4 regions of the Thalassolituus sp. UBA3500 genome follow, and region 1 is predicted to be linked to each of the others. Evidence: predicted binding sites of a transcription regulator. Region 1 holds the regulator's gene; each other region holds the start of a gene.

What was found. Region 1 encodes sigma-54, which starts transcription at its own class of promoters, with help from an activator protein. Its sites were predicted from a motif close to TGGCACNNNNNTTGCTNT; they were not measured.
Region 2: a site for sigma-54 is predicted at 1,768-1,785, ahead of B2R29_RS01880 (ammonium transporter). Genes of this name have one in related genera too.
Region 3: a site for sigma-54 is predicted at 1,981-1,998, ahead of urtA (urea ABC transporter substrate-binding protein). Genes of this name have one in related genera too.
Region 4: a site for sigma-54 is predicted at 1,442-1,459, ahead of B2R29_RS11460 (TorF family putative porin). Genes of this name have one in related genera too.

The regions. Positions count from the first base shown of each region.
Region 1 covers NZ_DFQB01000059.1:20,409-24,622, forward strand. Annotated here, with positions in the region: gene rapZ (RNase adapter RapZ) at 1-411, opposite strand, end outside; gene ptsN (PTS IIA-like nitrogen regulatory protein PtsN) at 429-887, opposite strand; gene hpf (ribosome hibernation-promoting factor, HPF/YfiA family) at 891-1,193, opposite strand; gene B2R29_RS14530 (RNA polymerase factor sigma-54) at 1,258-2,820, opposite strand; gene lptB (LPS export ABC transporter ATP-binding protein) at 2,965-3,690, opposite strand; gene lptA (lipopolysaccharide transport periplasmic protein LptA) at 3,687-4,214, opposite strand, start outside.
Region 2 covers NZ_DFQB01000004.1:36,611-40,824, forward strand. Annotated here, with positions in the region: gene rlmKL (bifunctional 23S rRNA (guanine(2069)-N(7))-methyltransferase RlmK/23S rRNA (guanine(2445)-N(2))-methyltransferase RlmL) at 1-1,069, shown strand, start outside; gene B2R29_RS01875 (pyridoxamine 5'-phosphate oxidase family protein) at 1,104-1,601, shown strand; gene B2R29_RS01880 (ammonium transporter) at 1,905-3,128, shown strand; gene cobB (Sir2 family NAD+-dependent deacetylase) at 3,204-3,899, opposite strand; gene B2R29_RS01890 (patatin-like phospholipase family protein) at 3,899-4,214, opposite strand, start outside.
Region 3 covers NZ_DFQB01000044.1:127,306-131,519, forward strand. Annotated here, with positions in the region: gene atzF (allophanate hydrolase) at 1-1,157, shown strand, start outside; gene B2R29_RS11425 (GntR family transcriptional regulator) at 1,167-1,847, shown strand; gene urtA (urea ABC transporter substrate-binding protein) at 2,118-3,404, shown strand; gene urtB (urea ABC transporter permease subunit UrtB) at 3,512-4,214, shown strand, end outside.
Region 4 covers NZ_DFQB01000044.1:134,856-139,069, forward strand. Annotated here, with positions in the region: gene urtE (urea ABC transporter ATP-binding subunit UrtE) at 1-231, shown strand, start outside; gene B2R29_RS11455 (accessory factor UbiK family protein) at 1,001-1,231, opposite strand; gene B2R29_RS11460 (TorF family putative porin) at 1,552-2,235, shown strand; gene glnK (P-II family nitrogen regulator) at 2,307-2,645, shown strand; gene B2R29_RS11470 (ammonium transporter) at 2,691-3,992, shown strand; gene B2R29_RS11475 (PA3496 family putative envelope integrity protein) at 4,199-4,214, opposite strand, start outside.

The DNA.
Region 1 (4,214 bases):
TAATGTCAGATCCGCCATGTTGGCGAGCGGATCAAGGAGGTCTTTCTCCTGATCGATGGCTTCTGCCAGTGACAGCTCGTGGGTTGTCAGCGGGTGCTTGCGTCGTGTCGCACTGAATCGCTGTAGCAGAACTTTTTCAGAGGCGTCGAGATAAACCACATCAAGCTGATAGTGATCATTAGGCAGGTCGAGCAGTAGCTTCTCTATCGGCTCTTCTGTGGCCGAGAGATTGCGAGCATCAATACTGACCGCAACCCGGGTCAGCTTGTCATTGGCGTCAGCCTGACTGGCAAGGGCAGGCAGTAGCCCGATGGGCAGGTTGTCGATGCAATAGAATCCAAGATCTTCGAGCACGTGCAGCGCACTCGACTTCCCCGATCCTGATCTTCCGCTGATGACTACCAGGCGCATATTCGACTCCGTGATTACTACCGCTCTGCGATCGCTCGCTGGAAAAGACGTTTGGCGTCTGGCGCGTTGCGCAAAGCTTCGCGATATTCCGCCTGATTAAAGTTACTGGCGAGTGTCGCCAGTATCTGAAGGTGTTCGTCGGTTGCTTCCTCGGGGACTAACAAAGCAAATACGAGGTCGACCGGATTACCATCGATAGAATCATAGTCTATCGGGGTATTTAATCTCAGAAGAACGCCCAGCGCTTTCTGGCACTGCAACAACCGGCAGTGCGGGATGGCAATACCTTCTCCTATCCCTGTGCTTCCCATGCGCTCGCGTGCTAACAGGCGTTCGTAGATATCGTCTGCGGAGGCATCGCCGATTTCTTCAGCAACCAGAGATGAAAGTTGTTCTAACAGTTTTTTCTTACTGGAAACGGTCACGTCAATGACGGACCGTTCCGGTGTGAGGATATCCTCAATACTCAAAGACATGCTTCAGCCTTGACCGTGTTGGCGCGCGACCTGCTTCTCTTTGTGCTTAAGAACCTGACGGTCCAGTTTGTCGACCATCTGATCAATGGCGGTGTACATGTCTTCGTTTTCTGCTTTCGCGTGCAGGTCGTGACCTGTGATGTGTATCGTCCCTTCGGCCGTCTGGCGATCTTTAACGACGGTCAACGTGATCTGACCTGTGGTGATGCTGTCGCTATGGCGCGTAAGCTTCGACATTTTATCTTCAACGTGCGCCTGCATCGCTTCCGTTACTTCTACATGATGACCACTGATATTGATTTGCATGCCAAGTCTCCTGTGTCGCTGGCGGTAGGTGAATCAGAATCTGTTCACATTGATATAACAGACTCTAAATCAACTGCTTACGTTCATTCGATGGTGGTATCAGCATAGCCTCGCGGTATTTCGCTACCGTGCGCCGTGCCACTTTGATGCCCTTTTCACCGAGCATCGTTGCTATCTTGTTGTCACTGAGTGGCTTACGCGTGTTTTCGTCCGCGATCAGTTTCTTGATCATCGCCCGGATAGCCGTCGATGAACACTCTCCGCCGCTGTCGGTGCTGACGTGGCTGGAGAAAAAGTATTTAAGCTCAAAAATCCCACGTGGGGTATGCATGTATTTCTGGGTGGTTACCCGAGAGATCGTCGACTCATGCATACCTACGGCTTCGGCGATGTCATGGAGCACAAGTGGCTTCATGCCTTCATCACCTTCTTCAAAGAAGTCTATCTGGAATTCAACAATTTTGGTTGCGACTTTGAGCAGAGTGTCATTGCGACTTTGCAGACTTTTAATAAACCAGCGTGCTTCCTGCAGGTGATCTTTGAGGAAGGTATTGTCAGCACTGCTGTCTGAGCGGCGAATCAGTGATGCGTAGTCGGCATTCACCCGCAGCTTGGGCGCAATCTCTGGATTCAGCTCAACACGCCACTCGTCTCTGATCTGGCGGACGATGACGTCTGGAATAACGTACTCGGATTCTTCTGAGGCAATGCCTGCACCCGGCTTCGGGTTAAGCTCTTTGATCAGTCGCATGACTGACTTGAGGTCATCTTCCTTCAATTTTGTGCGGCGCATCAGTGACTGATAGTCGCGACTACCGAGCAGGTCAATGTGATCACGTATGATCAGCTGCGCTTCGGTGAGCCAGGGGGTGCCCTGAGGCAGTTGATGCAGTTGCAGAAGCAGGCATTCGCGCAGGTCGCGGCAGAAAACACCCGCCGGATCAAACTGCTGAAGGCGATGCAGAACCGCCATAACTTCTTCTTCTTCGATTTCCAGCGATGGGTCCATCGCTTCAATGACGTCTTCAACGGTGGTGTGCAGATACCCATCGTCGTCTACGCCATCGATCAGCATGGTAGCGACTTCGCGGTCAGCGTCTGACATGGGCGTCAGGTTGAGCTGCCAGAGCAGGTGGTCCTGCAGGTTGTCGCTGGTTGCATAGCGCGAGTCGTAGTCGAAGTCTTCGTCAGCGGGGCCGGAGCTGGAGGCAACGCCAGCACTCACCTGATAGGTATCTTCCCACTGGCTGTCTACCGGGAGGTCATCAGGCAGTTTTTCGCTCGACCATTGCTCGTCGAGAGACTCCTGTCCACTCTGGTCGTCGTAGGAGTTATCTTCGTATGAGTTGTCGTAATCCTGATTGTCAGAGGAGGCTTCTCGGCTGTCTCTGTCGTTGTTGTCTGAATCAGAATTGCGGGAATCGTTATCGGACTCGTTGCCGGAGTCGTTGCCGGAGTCGCTGTTGTCATCAAACTCTTCGCTTTCCAGCATCGGGTTAGAATCCAGCGCTTCCTGAATTTCCTGTTGCAGGTCCAGTGTGGATAACTGGAGGAGGCGGATGGCCTGTTGCAGCTGGGGCGTCATCGTCAGCTGCTGGCCCATCTTAATCTGAAGGGATGTCTTCATATAACTCGGTATTTACGACCTGAAAATCGAACCATCTTTTTGTTTGATGTACTTAGCATTATAGGCAAAGTCCTTGTGTATGGAACCTATTTTGCTTACCAGAGTAAATAGATAACTCTACAGTACGTGACATCGGTCTGAGTTTCAAAGACGGAAGTCGTCGCCGAGGTAGACTTCGCGTACCTGTTCGTTCGCCAGCACATCTTCAGCGGTGCCTTCGGCGATGATATGCCCGCCTCCAACGATAAAGGCTTTCTCGCAAATTGCGAGGGTTTCACGCACGTTGTGGTCAGTAATGAGAACGCCGATGCCCCGGGCTTTTAGCTGTCGGATGATATCCATAATGTCAGACACTGAGATCGGGTCGACCCCGGCGAATGGCTCGTCGAGCAGAATGAATGAGGGCTCGGCAGCCAGTGCCCGAGCTATCTCGACGCGGCGGCGTTCACCGCCGGACAGTGCCATACCCGCGCTGTCGCGAATGTGCTGAATATGGAACTCGTTCAGCAGCTGCTCCAGTTGCTCATTGCGCTGCTGTCGATTCAGGTCGTTGCGGGTCTCAAGGATTGCCATGATGTTGTCGGCAACGCTGAGTTTGCGGAAAATAGAGGCTTCCTGTGGCAGATAGCCTATGCCCTTGCGGGCGCGGCCATGCATCGGCAGGTGGCTGATGTCTTCATCATCGATCATGATGCGTCCACGATCAGCCTGCACCAGATTAACGATCATGTAAAAACAGGTTGTTTTACCTGCGCCATTGGGGCCCAGCAAACCAACGATCTGACCGCTTTCTACGCGGATAGACACATCTTTAACGACTTCACGGCCGCCGTAACTTTTGGCCAGATGTTCTGCCTTCAGTGTTTTCATTCTGTCGCTGCTTCCGGAGATTCTGTCGAGTCAGGTTCTGAGTCAGATTCAGGTTTGGGCGGCTGGATAACGACTTTGATCCGGCCGGAGTCTTCGTCGGTACTGTCGGTCGACGACTCGGCGATGTTGCCATCTGCACGTACGGTCTCTGTTGCCATATCATAGGTGATGCGTTCACCACTGAAGATGTTGCCTTCCTGTTCCAGTTCGGCATCGCCAGTGATAATGATGCGGCGCTCGCTGGTGTAATAATCGATGCGATTGCCCAGTGCGGTGGTCAGTGGTTTGCCGACTTCGATCTGCTGTTGATAGCGGGCACGATCGCCTTCTGCTACGGCTTTTTCAAGAGTGTCACCGTTACGCAGAATCATCAGACGGTCGGCTTCGATTTTCAGAGTGCCCTGAGTGAGGACAACGTTTCCTTCGTAGACGACGGTACCCGCGCGTCGGTCGATTTCTGCAGAGTCTGACAGAATCGTCATTTCTTTCTGCCAGTCATCCGGCAGTGCGACAGCGTAGCTAGC
Region 2 (4,214 bases), on a different contig from region 1:
GGACCTCGCCCGCGCTATTCGTCGCCCTCTCGATAAACAATATAAGTTTATGAACGGCAAAATCGAAACCAAATTGTTGGTTTTCGGGGCGGCCGACGAACGCTCATCACGTCCGCAGCCGAGTGCGATACGCGGCCCGGTAGAAGCCTTTGCGAATCGTCTGAAAAAGAACATGAAGAATCTCGGTAAATGGGCAAACCGTGAGAATATTCATTGTTATCGCATATACGATGCCGATATTCCGGAATACGCGGTGGCCGTTGATCGTTACGAAGACTGGCTTCACGTGCAGGAATACGTACCGCCGAAGTCGATTGACCCTCAGGTCGCTGAAAAGCGTCTGCTGGATGTTCTTGCAGCCTTACCTGAGGTCACTGGCGTGCCTGCGGAGCAGATTGTACTCAAGCGCCGTGAGCGTCAGAGTGGTAAACGTCAGTACGAGAAGCAGAGCGATGAAAAGCACACCATGACCGTCCGTGAAGGGCAGGTGAATGTGCTGGTGAACCTTCGCGACTATCTCGATACCGGTCTGTTCCTTGATCACCGCCCGACGCGCCTGCATATTGCAAAACAGGCGGCGGGTAAGCGTTTCCTTAACCTGTTCTGTTATACCGCAACGGCGTCTCTGCATGCCGCGGCTGCCGGCGCACAGACCACCAGTGTCGATATGTCGCGCACCTATCTGAACTGGGGCCGTGATAACTTCCGTGCTAATGAACTGAATCCTGACGAGCACAGCTTTATTCAGGCCGACTGTCTGCAGTGGCTGAAAGATGACACGGGCGAATACGATCTTATCTTTATGGACCCGCCAACCTTTTCAAACTCGAAGCGTATGGAAGGTGTGCTGGATATCCAGCGTGACCATGTGGATCTTATTCGCATGGCGATGGACCGGTTAGCGCCCGGTGGCACGCTGATATTCTCAAATAATCTGCGTAAGTTCAGCCTCGATCGTGATGCGCTGTCGGAGTTCAGTATCCGGGATGTGACGGGCAAGTCGATTCCTAAGGATTTCGAACGTCGCCAGAATATTCATGTGTGTTTTGAAATCTCGCACCGCGATTAAACTTTAAGTTTGGCTTAACCAGGGAAGGTAAAGGTTGTCATTAAAATCGAACTGGCCACAAATCAAACGGACGTTAGAGCAGTCGCAGGCCTCAGCCGTGCATTGCTCCATTGCGACGGTCTGCCCTGACGGTACTCCGCATATTACACCTGTCGGCACGGTATTTCTTCGTGATGATCAGACGGGCTTCTTTTTCGACCACTACGCAGTGTCACTGGGTGAGAACATAGACTCGAACCCGAACGTCTGCGTGTCGGCAGTAAATGTAGGGCGTTGGTTCTGGCTCAAGTCGCTGATAACCGGGCGTTTTGCCGCGGAACCCGGTGTTCGACTCTACGGCAAAGCTGGCCCGGCACGGCCAGCTACGACTGAAGAGCTCCAGATGATTCATAAACGCGTTGCTTCGACCCGGTGGTTGAAGGGAGCACGGATGCTCTGGAGTGATTTTCAGGTGGTCAGAGATATCGAGTTTACTGATTTTAAGCCTGTGGCCTATCCCATGATGATGGACGGGATGTGGTCTTCTGATTAAATGCACTAGTAGGGTGCAATACTGTCCATTATGGTAAATATTGGTGCTATATCTGAGTGATGCTGTTTGATAATGCCTCACGCATAAGAATTTCTGCATTACGCTAGCGCACGCCAGCTCTATCCTTGTGCGTTTTCATTGTCCGATTGTCGCAAAGTGGACAAAGTGGCACATCTCCTGCTTAAACGTTCCCCTATCGAAGGATTCTTATGGGCTTTTGCCCTGATGTTGCGCAAAGGGCACCGCTAGAGTGCGCCGCGCCAAATACAAACTTAACGAACTATCAGAGGACAACTCGTGGATATCACAGGTATCAACTCCGCTGTCGAAACTCTTATGTACAGCGCGAACACAATGTTTATTCTGCTGGGTGCCATCATGGTACTGGCGATGCACGCAGGCTTCGCGTTTCTTGAGGTCGGTACAGTACGTCACAAGAACCAGGTAAATGCCCTGGTGAAAATCATTACTGATTTTGGCATCTCAACCATTGCCTACTTCTTTATCGGTTATCAGGTTGCTTATGGCATGGACTTCTTCGCCAGTGCTGCGGAGCTGACTGAAAACAATGGCTATGAGCTGGTGAAGTTCTTCTTCCTGCTGACCTTTGCGGCGGCAATTCCAGCCATTATTTCTGGTGGTATTGCTGAGCGTGCGAAGTTTTACCCAATTCTGATTGCTTCAGCACTGACGGTTGCATTCGTATATCCATTCTTTGAGGGCATCATCTGGAACGGCAACGCCGTCTTTGGTTTCAGCCTGCAAGCATGGTTAGAAGAAACCTATGGCGCTGGCTTCCACGATTTCGCCGGTTCTGTCGTTGTGCACGGTGTCGGTGGCTGGATTGCCTTTGCCGCTGTCTTCCTGCTGGGTGCGCGACGTGGTCGCTACCGTGACGGTAAAGTTACCGCATTTGCTCCTTCAAATATCCCATGGTTGGCTATGGGCGCGTGGATTCTGACCGTTGGCTGGTTCGGTTTTAACGTGATGTCTGCACAAACACTGGACGGTATTTCGGGGCTGGTGGCTGTAAACAGCCTGATGGCGATGGTCGGTGGTGTTGTTGTTGCCATGGTTGTTGGTCGCAATGACCCAGGCTTTATTCATAATGGCCCTCTGGCAGGCCTGGTAGCCGTGTGTGCTGGTTCAGACGTATTGCATCCAATCGGTGCACTGCTGGTTGGCGGTGTTGCTGGTGCGCTGTTTGTTTGGGTCTTCACTCTGGCTCAGAACAAGTTTCCTAAGTTCGATGATGTGCTTGGTGTATGGCCACTGCACGGCCTGTGTGGTGCCTGGGGTGGTATTGCCTGCGGTATCTTTGGTACAGAAGCGATGGGCGGTCTGGGTGGCGTAAGCCTGATGTCTCAGCTGATCGGTACTGTTGCTGGTATCGCAGTGGCTCTGATTGGTGGTTTCATCGTCTACGGTCTGGTGAAGGCTGTATCGGGTATCCGTCTGAGCGAGGAAGAAGAATTCAATGGTGCGGACTTGTCGATCCACAAGATCGGCTCGACCAGCAACGACTGATCCGTCGTACTGTTGATAAAACCCGTTTCGGCGGGTTTTTTTATGCCTGTACAGACGTAAACGGTGAAGCAGAAATCAGATGATCGTCGCCAGAAACTCAGCGACTTTGACCGACGCCGGGCCGTGAAAGGCTTCCTGAAACGCATCGGCTCCGCGCGAAGGTTCCAGGTTAATTTCTACGGTTCTGGCATTTACGCTGTTTGCTACCTCGACAAATCCGGCTGCAGGGTAGACGTTGCCAGAAGTACCAATACTAATGAACAGGTCGCATTGCTCTAACGCTTGATAGATTTCTTCCATGTCCAACGGCATTTCGCCGAACCAGACAATATGCGGTCGCAAGCTGGGTGTGTTACAGCATTCACAAAGACTGGTCGCATTAATATCAGTCTGTTGATTATGAATTCTTCCGGTGTTCAGGCAGCGGGATTTTTTCAATTCACCATGCATATGGATGAGATTCTTCGAGCCTGCTTGTTGGTGCAGATGGTCGACGTTTTGTGTGACCAGTAAAAAATCACCGGCAAAGTTCCGTTCAAACTCGGCAAGTGCAATATGAGCCGGGTTAGGATTGACGTCATTAAGCTGTGCACGGCGGCCGTTGTAAAAACGTTGCACCAGGTTGGGGTCTCGCGCGAAGGCTTCGGGTGTCGCTACATCTTCCAGGCGGTGGTTTTCCCATAGGCCTCCGTTATCCCGAAACGTATTGATGCCCGATTCAGCAGATATTCCTGCGCCAGTCAGTACGACGATACGTTTCGGTGTTGTCATTACTTTTCTTCCTCAAAATGGTCTGAGAAAAAACCACGGATCTCGTCGGCGCGTTGCATTGCATCACTGTAACCGAGATCAATCAGTGCTTTACAGAATCCCTTAGAAAACAACAGATAACTGAGAATACCAGAGCCGTTCTGTCCGGCGTTTCCGCTGCCGCCTAATGTCATTTTCAGCGCTTTGGGAATTTCGGCGGCGTGTTCTCCCGCAATCTGGTCGATCGAACGGCTGGGATTAATCTCCAGCAATTCAATCGGTTTAAGTTCCATGCCGGCTTCTTTGCGAACGTCTTCAGGGATGCTTGTCAGTGTA
Region 3 (4,214 bases), on a different contig from region 1:
CCGTCTTTGCATTGAATACCCGTGATGCAGAACGTATTTACGAAGTTGCAGCTCAGTACGATGAAGCCGATGGCTATGCCCGCTCACGTACGATGGTGCGCAATGAGCGTATTCAGACCCTTGGCATTCCTGCCGGCGCCCCATGGTTTGGTGACGAAGTTCAGAAAGCCGCCTATGACAAAGCCTGCGATCAGGCAGTTAATGCAGGGTTCGAATTAGTCGAAGTCGACTTTACCCCGATGTTTGAACTTGCCAGTCTTCTCTATCAGGGGCCATGGGTTGCAGAGCGTTACGCGGCGGTCGGCGAATTTCTGAAGCAAGACTTACCGGGCATTAACCCTGTCGTAAAAAGTATTATTGCTGGTGGCACCGAAGGCACTGCCGTGGATGCTTTCAAAGCCGAATATCGCCGTAAAGATCTGGCGCGGAAAATTCAGGGTGTCTTCAAGCACGTTGATGCATTGTTTGTCCCGACCACGCCACGTTTTCCATCGTCAGCGGACGTTGAGTCGGCCCCGGTTGAAGTGAACAGTCAGCTTGGCACTTACACTAATTTCGTCAACCTTGCCGACCTTTGCGCCTTGGCACTACCAGCACATATGCGTGAGGATGGCTTACCTTTTGGAGTGACTCTGATCGCACCTGCATGGCATGAGCTGGCTCTCACCAACTTTGCTGGCCAGTGGCAGTCATCTCTGCGACTGCCGGAAGCACCGGTCATGCTTGGCCAAAAAGAAGATGCCTCGGTTGTGGTCGCCGTGGTAGGTGCACACCTGACGGGGATGCCTCTGAACCATCAGTTGACCAGCCGTCACGCTACCCTGCTGGAGCAGACGCTTACGGCAAAGAAATATAAGTTGTATGCGCTGGCCAACACAGTACCACCAAAGCCTGGCCTCGTTCGTCTGAGTGAGAGTGAACTAGAGCGCGATGCACAAGCCGGACACCAGTTGATCGTCGAGTTGTGGCGTTTAGATCAGGCAGCTTTTGGTTCTTTCGTCGAAGAAATTCCACAGCCGTTGGGTATAGGTACCCTCGAGTTGGAAGACGGTCGTCTGGTGAAAGGCTTTATCTGTGAGCCCGAAGCGGTTGCGAGCGCAACCGACATCAGTCATCTCGGAGGATGGCGGGCGTATATTTCTTCTCTCAATTCATAGGATGCGCCTGTGAATCTCGCCGAGAAAGTATATCGACAACTGAAAGAAGATATCTTCGATTTCAGAATGCTGCCCGGAGACCGCTTCAGTGAAAGTGAAGTTGCTGAGCGAATGCAGGCTTCCAGAACGCCTGTCAGAGAGGCTCTGTATCGCCTTGAGCGTGATGGGTATGTGCAAGTGTACTTTCGCAATGGCTGGCAGGTCAGGCCTTTTGATTTCCGCTATTTTGAAGAACTCTACGATGTCCGCACTCTTCTTGAGTGCGAAGTCGTGCGGCGTTTGTGCATGGAAACCGATAGGGCAGAGCGTTTATCCGGGCTGGTGACAATATGGTGCTGCAAACCTTCGCAGAGACAGGTCGATCCTGTTGATGTTGCTTTTCTGGATGAAGAGTTTCACTTTGGTTTGCTGGAGTGCGGTGAAAATACACAGATGGAAGCTATTCACAAAGATGTGTGTGAGCGCCTGAGGATTATAAGGCGGCTGGATTTCTATGAGCCCGGACGGATACAGGCTACTTATGAAGAGCACAGTAGTATTTTAGAAGCGATTTTGTCCGCCGATAGCTCCCGCGCAACACGGGAGCTTACACGGCACATTGAGGTCAGCCGAAATACAGTCAGGGATATCACTGTTCACAGAATTCAGGAAGCGCGGCAACGGTACACCACCGATTTATCAAGGAAATAGATATGCACGATTTCAACGCACTACCATCAATCTCCTGAGCACTAATGGTGCGTCATAATTAATTCCGACCGGAAATGCTCCCCCGGAGGGCACTCTATGCCCTGAAATTGCCGAAAAAATAAGAAATAAAAACTGGTACGGCGATTGCTCTAACTAGATCGGTTTTATAGTTGCCCGCTCTTACACACCCCCAATAAAAGAGTCGAGGCCGGACATAATCCTGACCATAAAAAGGAAATAACTATGAAAAAAGTAAGTCTCAAAACTCTGATGAAAGCTTCTCAAATTGTTGGTATGACAGCGATGGCTGCAGGTGTAAGCATTGCTAACGCTGCCGATGACACCATCAAAGTGGGTGTTCTGCACTCGCTGTCGGGCACTATGGCGATTTCAGAAACCACTCTGAAAGACACTGTTCTTATGATGATTGAAGAACAGAATAAAAAAGGCGGCCTGCTGGGCAAGAAACTCGAGCCAGTGGTCGTTGACCCTGCGTCGAACTGGCCGCTATTTGCAGAAAAAACCCGTGAGCTTCTTGAAAAAGAAGACGTGGATGTCATCTTCGGTTGCTGGACGTCAGTATCCCGTAAGTCCGTTCTGCCTGTTGTAGAAGAGCTGAATGGCCTGATGTTCTACCCAGTACAGTACGAAGGTGAAGAGTCTTCATACAATGTATTTTACACGGGCGCAGCGCCTAACCAGCAGGCAATCCCGGCGGTTGATTATCTGATTAATGATCTCGGTGTTGAGCGTTTTGTACTGGCCGGTACTGACTATGTTTACCCACGTACGACCAACAAAATTCTTGAGTCATACCTGAAGTCGAAAGGCGTTGCCGAGAAAGACATCATGGTGAACTACACGCCATTTGGTCACAGCGATTGGCAGACCATTGTTTCTGATATCAAAAAGTTTGGTGCTGCGGGTAAGAAAACAGCCGTAGTTTCTACCATCAACGGTGATGCAAACGTTCCTTTCTATAAAGAGCTTGCCAACCAGGGTGTTGCTTCTGAAGACATTCCAGTGGTTGCTTTCTCTGTCGGTGAAGAAGAACTGTCAGGTTTTGATACTGCACCGCTGGTCGGTCACCTTGCTGCATGGAACTACTTCCAGAGCGCAGAAAGCGAAGCGAACGATGAGTTTATCGCTGCATGGCATAACTACATCGGTGATGAAGATCGTGTAACCAATGACCCGATGGAAGCGACGTATATCGGTTTCAGCATGTGGGCCGAAGCAGTTGAAAAAGCAGGCTCTGCTGACGTTGATAAAGTGCGCTCTGCCATGTACGGCATTGAAGTACCTAACCTCACTGGCGGTACTGCGGTCATGAACGAAAACCACCACTTGTCGAAGCCGGTACTGATCGGTGAAATTCAGGAAGATGGCCAGTTCGAAATCGTTTGGGCAACTGACGAAGAAGTGAAAGGTGACGCATGGACGGATTACCTGCCAGAAAGCGCCAACCTGATCTCCGACTGGACGGCACCCATTAATTGCGGAAACTACAACACCTCAACGAAAACCTGTGGTGGTTCAGCGGTTGCTGGCGAGTAATTTACTCCCATGGCAACAGTGCGTGAATAAAAGCGCGCTGTAGTTCGCAACAAGGACAGGCGGGGGGAGTTCTCCCCTGCCGCTCTCAAAAATTCCCGGTGATAACTATGTTTTCTGTATTGATACGGACGGCCGTGCTGTTCGCATTTGTTTTGTATACTGTGGTGGCAGGGGCTGAAGCATCACCTACGAAGCCCAACACAGCATTGCATGCGATAGCTCAAGAATTAATCGATGCAGGGTATCGAGAAAAACAGGCATTAACAGAACGCCTGACGACCATCGATGACCCAAAAACTCTCGAATTTATGCAGGTGATGGTCGAAGGTGACCTGTACTACCGCAAAGATGATCGCGTTGTCGTTATTAAAGGCGATAACGCGGTAACAACCTTCTTCAGTGGTGAAGAGATCACCCTGGAAAGTAAGCGCGATATCAAAAAGATCAGTGTAAATAATAAATTGCGTGTCTTGCTCAGAGGCGGCATCGCACGTTTACAGATCTTCTCTGATGATCCGGAAATGCGTATGCAGGCAGCCGTCAATCTGCTGAAGTCTGCAGAGGATCTCGATCAGGCAACACTGGACGAAGCATTAAGCAACGAAGAAAAACCTGACGTTCGGGACGTCCTGTCGCTGGTGAAAGGCATTCGTTTACTGGAAGCCGATACCGAAAAAGAGCGTTTAGAGGGAGTAAGTTATCTATCAGGATCACTTTACCCAGATGTTCGTGGCGCATTGGCTAACTATCGCCGTGCTGCTGAAGCAGATTCCCGTACCGAAGAAATTCAGGCAGCGGATGAGGCTCTCA
Region 4 (4,214 bases), on a different contig from region 1:
GATGAACCAACCGAGGGTATTCAGCCATCGATTATTAAAGACATTGGTCGCGTCATTAAACTGCTTCGTGATCGCGGTGATATGGCGATTGTTCTTGTCGAGCAGTACCTCGACTTTGCTAAAGAACTCGCGGATGAATTTATTATTCTTGAGCGGGGGAGAGTGGTAAGTCAGGGGACGGGTGAAGAGCTTGAACACTCCGAGGAAGCGAAGGAGCTTCTGGCTATTTGATTTGTTGGCGGCTTTGAAACCGCTGATTCCTTAGCCGCTGGCGCGGGCTAGCATTTGTAGCTGCCGCCAGGCCCCCCTGCTTTCGCGCTTTCTGGGCCGTGTTTCTGATATTTACTGGCTTTTTCGGCAGACGGCTCCGGCGGGCATCCATGCCCGTATGGAGCCTCGTTCGGCATCCTGCCTCACGTTGCCTTCAAAGCTGGCGTAAATCTCAGCGGCCCCAGAGGCGCAGAATTTAGCCCTCAAGATCGTATTCCAAAGATATATTGGTCTTAACGTTAAAGTGTGTGGTGCGCAATGCGCACCCTACAGGTTCAGGCAATGTAGGGTGGGCACTGCCCACCATTAAACCTATCTAATTAAGAACAATACTTTCGCGTACTGATAAATGCGCCTCTGGGGCCGCCGAGCAGAATGATGAGAAGCCCGCATGGCCCCGGCATGGATGCCGGGCAAGGGGCTGGCAGCAGGGATGCTGCATTGGCCCGTTGCGAGGGTTCTCAAGTTCTGTGAAGGAAACGCGGCCCAGAAAGCGCGAAGCAGGGGAGGGGCTGCCCGCCCGGGGACAAGGTCCCCAAACAGGGCAATAGAACCCTGGCGGCAGCCATAAAAGCCAGCCCGCGCTAGCGGCAACTCAACTGGCCATCAGACCTTAGCGGCAGCTAAAGAAGTTACCCCGCGCCAGCGGCTACTACCACAGCGGCCCGCAGAATCAGCGGCCAAAAACAAAAAAGCGGCCATCAGGCCGCTTAATCAAAGCATCAGAAGATCACTCTGCTTCTAACTTAGCCACACGCTCTTCAAGCTCCGCCAGTCGTGCACTGGTACGACGCAGCACTTCTGCCTGCACGTCGAACTCTTCACGTGTCACCAGGTTGGCATTGGTGATCAGGCTCTGCAGCTGAGACTGCAGGGCTAGTTTCAGATCGGATGAGAGGCTGGCAAACGGGCTCTTTTCCAGCATTTCTTCGATTCGGCTTTTAATCGCATCGGGTTTCATTGTGTACCTCCGGAAGGGTTTTGGCGCAGTGTACCAGAAAGGGCAAAAGGGATAATTTCAAATACTGCACCTAAACAGTGCAAAGGATCGCAAAGGTGTGCAATAAATGGGTGCTGGTTTTAGTCCTGTGCCCTCTTTTGGTTGCGTCAATGACTGCAAAAATCCGCATGTTTTTACTAAGTTGTTGATTTTAAAAGATATATCAAAAGTTGGCACACACCCTGCTATAACCGAGTGACAGAAAGATATCGGTGCGAATCACCCTTATCGACCAATTTGAAAGATCAACAGCTAAAAAAACCGTAATAGGAAAAAGAACGATGAAAAAACTGACTAAAGCAATCGCTCTCGCTGGTGTTATGACGACTGGCCTCACTGGTGCTCAACTGGCTCAGGCTGAAGTTGATGTTTCTGCTTCTGCTGCGGTTGCGAGCATGTACCTGTGGCGTGGTCTGGATCTGGGTAACGGTGATGCTGCCGTATCTGGTGACATTACGCTTTCATCTGGTGGTGCTTACGCTGGTATGTGGACTTCTAGCGGTGATAGCGCAGCTGGAAACGAATACGACCTGTATGTAGGTTACGGTGGTGAAATGGAAGGTTTCTCCTACGACGTATCTGTTTTGACTTACGTTTACCCAAGCGCGGGTAACTTCGAAGAAGACGCAGATACCAGCGGCAACACTTTCGACCTGTCTGAGCTGATCGCTTCTGTGGGTTACATGGGTGCATCTTTCTCCTACTACTACCCGCTCGCTGGCGATGGTAACGACGATTACAGCTACATGACGCTGGGTTATGGCATGGGCGCCTACAGTGCAACCGTTGGTATCTCTGACGATAACGAAGATAACGAAGATAATATTTACACTCACGTAGACCTCAGCTACGCGTATACCGATAGCCTGGCTTTCACTGTAAGCAAGGTAGTATCTGCTGAGCTGGACGAAACTGAAGACGACACTAAATTTGTTGTTTCATACAGCCTGCCTATCGACCTGTAAAAAGCATACAATAGCCCGTGCCCCCGCACGGGCTATCTGTAACCTTATCTAAATTACGAAAGGGGTTTTCTATGAAACTCATTACTGCTGTTGTTAAGCCGTTCAAGCTTGACGATGTTCGTGAATCACTGTCTGAGATCGGTGTTCAGGGCATCACAGTGACTGAAGTGAAAGGCTTCGGTCGTCAGAAAGGCCACACTGAACTGTACCGTGGTGCTGAATACGTGGTGGATTTTCTGCCTAAAGTAAAAATTGAAGTGGCGGTTGCTGAAGATCTGACTGAAAAAGTTATCGAAGCAATCACTAAAGCAGCGAACACCGGCAAGATCGGCGACGGCAAAATCTTTGTCACCAGCCTTGAGCAGGTTATTCGTATCCGTACTGGCGAAACTGGCGCAGACGCGCTGTAAGACGTCCGACCACTACATAACAGAGCCTGATGCGGGGGGCTTATAATGGAATCGAATCTTAATCATATTTTTGAACTTCAGTTCGCCATGGACACCTTTTATTTCCTGGTGTGTGGCGCGCTGGTAATGTGGATGGCGGCAGGTTTCGCTATGCTGGAAGCGGGTCTGGTCCGCTCTAAAAATACCACTGAAATTCTGACCAAAAACGTTGCCCTGTTCGCGATCTCGTGCACCATGTACCTGATCTGTGGTTACGAACTGATGTACGGCGGCGGTTACTTCCTGTCTGGTGTGACTACTGTTGCTGGCATGGACGACGCTGCTATTGCTGGCGTTCTGGCTGACTCAGCTGAGAATGGTTTTGATGGCGACTCAGTATACGCCGGTGCATCTGACTTCTTCTTCCAGGTTGTCTTCGTAGCGACTGCAATGTCTATCGTTTCTGGTGCGGTTGCTGAGCGTATGAAGCTGTGGGCTTTCCTGTCGTTCGCTGTGGTAATGACTGGTTTCATCTACCCAATGGAAGGCGGCTGGACTTGGGGCAGCGGCGTTGAGGGTTCGGTGGGTGAGAATGGTGTATTCGGTCTCTACGAGCTGAACTACTCTGACTATGCAGGTTCAGGCATCGTTCACATGGCGGGTGCTGCTGCTGCTCTGGCTGGTGTTCTGATGCTGGGCGCTCGTAAAGGCAAGTATGGCCCTAACGGTGAAGTACGCGCTATCCCTGGTGCAAACCTGCCGCTGGCGACTCTGGGTATGTTCATCCTGTGGATGGGTTGGTTCGGCTTCAACGGTGGTTCTACTCTGAAGCTGGGTGGTATCGCGGTTGCAAACGAAGTGGCTAACGTATTCCTGAACACTAACGCTGCTGCATCAGGCGGTCTGATTGCTGCCCTGATTACTGGTTACATCCTGTTCCGTAAGGCTGACCTGACTATGGCTCTGAACGGTGCTCTGGCTGGTCTGGTTGCGATCACTGCTGAGCCTGCTGATCCATCACCTTTCCTGGCAACTCTGATCGGTGCTGCGGGTGGTGTTCTGGTAGTTCTGTCTATCCTGACCCTCGACAAGCTGAAGATCGACGATCCAGTAGGTGCGATCTCTGTACACGGTGTTGTTGGTGTATGGGGTATCTTCGCAGTACTGCTGTCTGACGCTGATGCTACCTTCATGGGACAGCTGGTTGGTACTCTGACTATCTTCATCTGGGTATTCGTAACTTCTCTGATCGTTTGGGGCGTACTCAAGGCCATCATGGGTCTGCGCGTCAGCGAAGAGCAGGAATACGAAGGTGTTGATATTGCTGAGTGTGGTATGGAAGCGTACCCAGAGTTCACTTCTAAGTAAGTTGAACCTCAGCTGGCAAGGATGCCAAAAAGAAGAACCGGCCAACTGGCCGGTTTTTTTGTGCCTGTAATTATTTGTGGGAGTTATCTGTGAGAGTGAATCAGCCTGAGTGCACTCCCAGGTTAATAAAATGCCGAGTTCTTCTGATGAAAAAATTCAGGCAAAAAAAAGCAGCCAACTGGCTGCTTTTCTGTACTGCGGACTGATCAGTCGAAGTAGTAG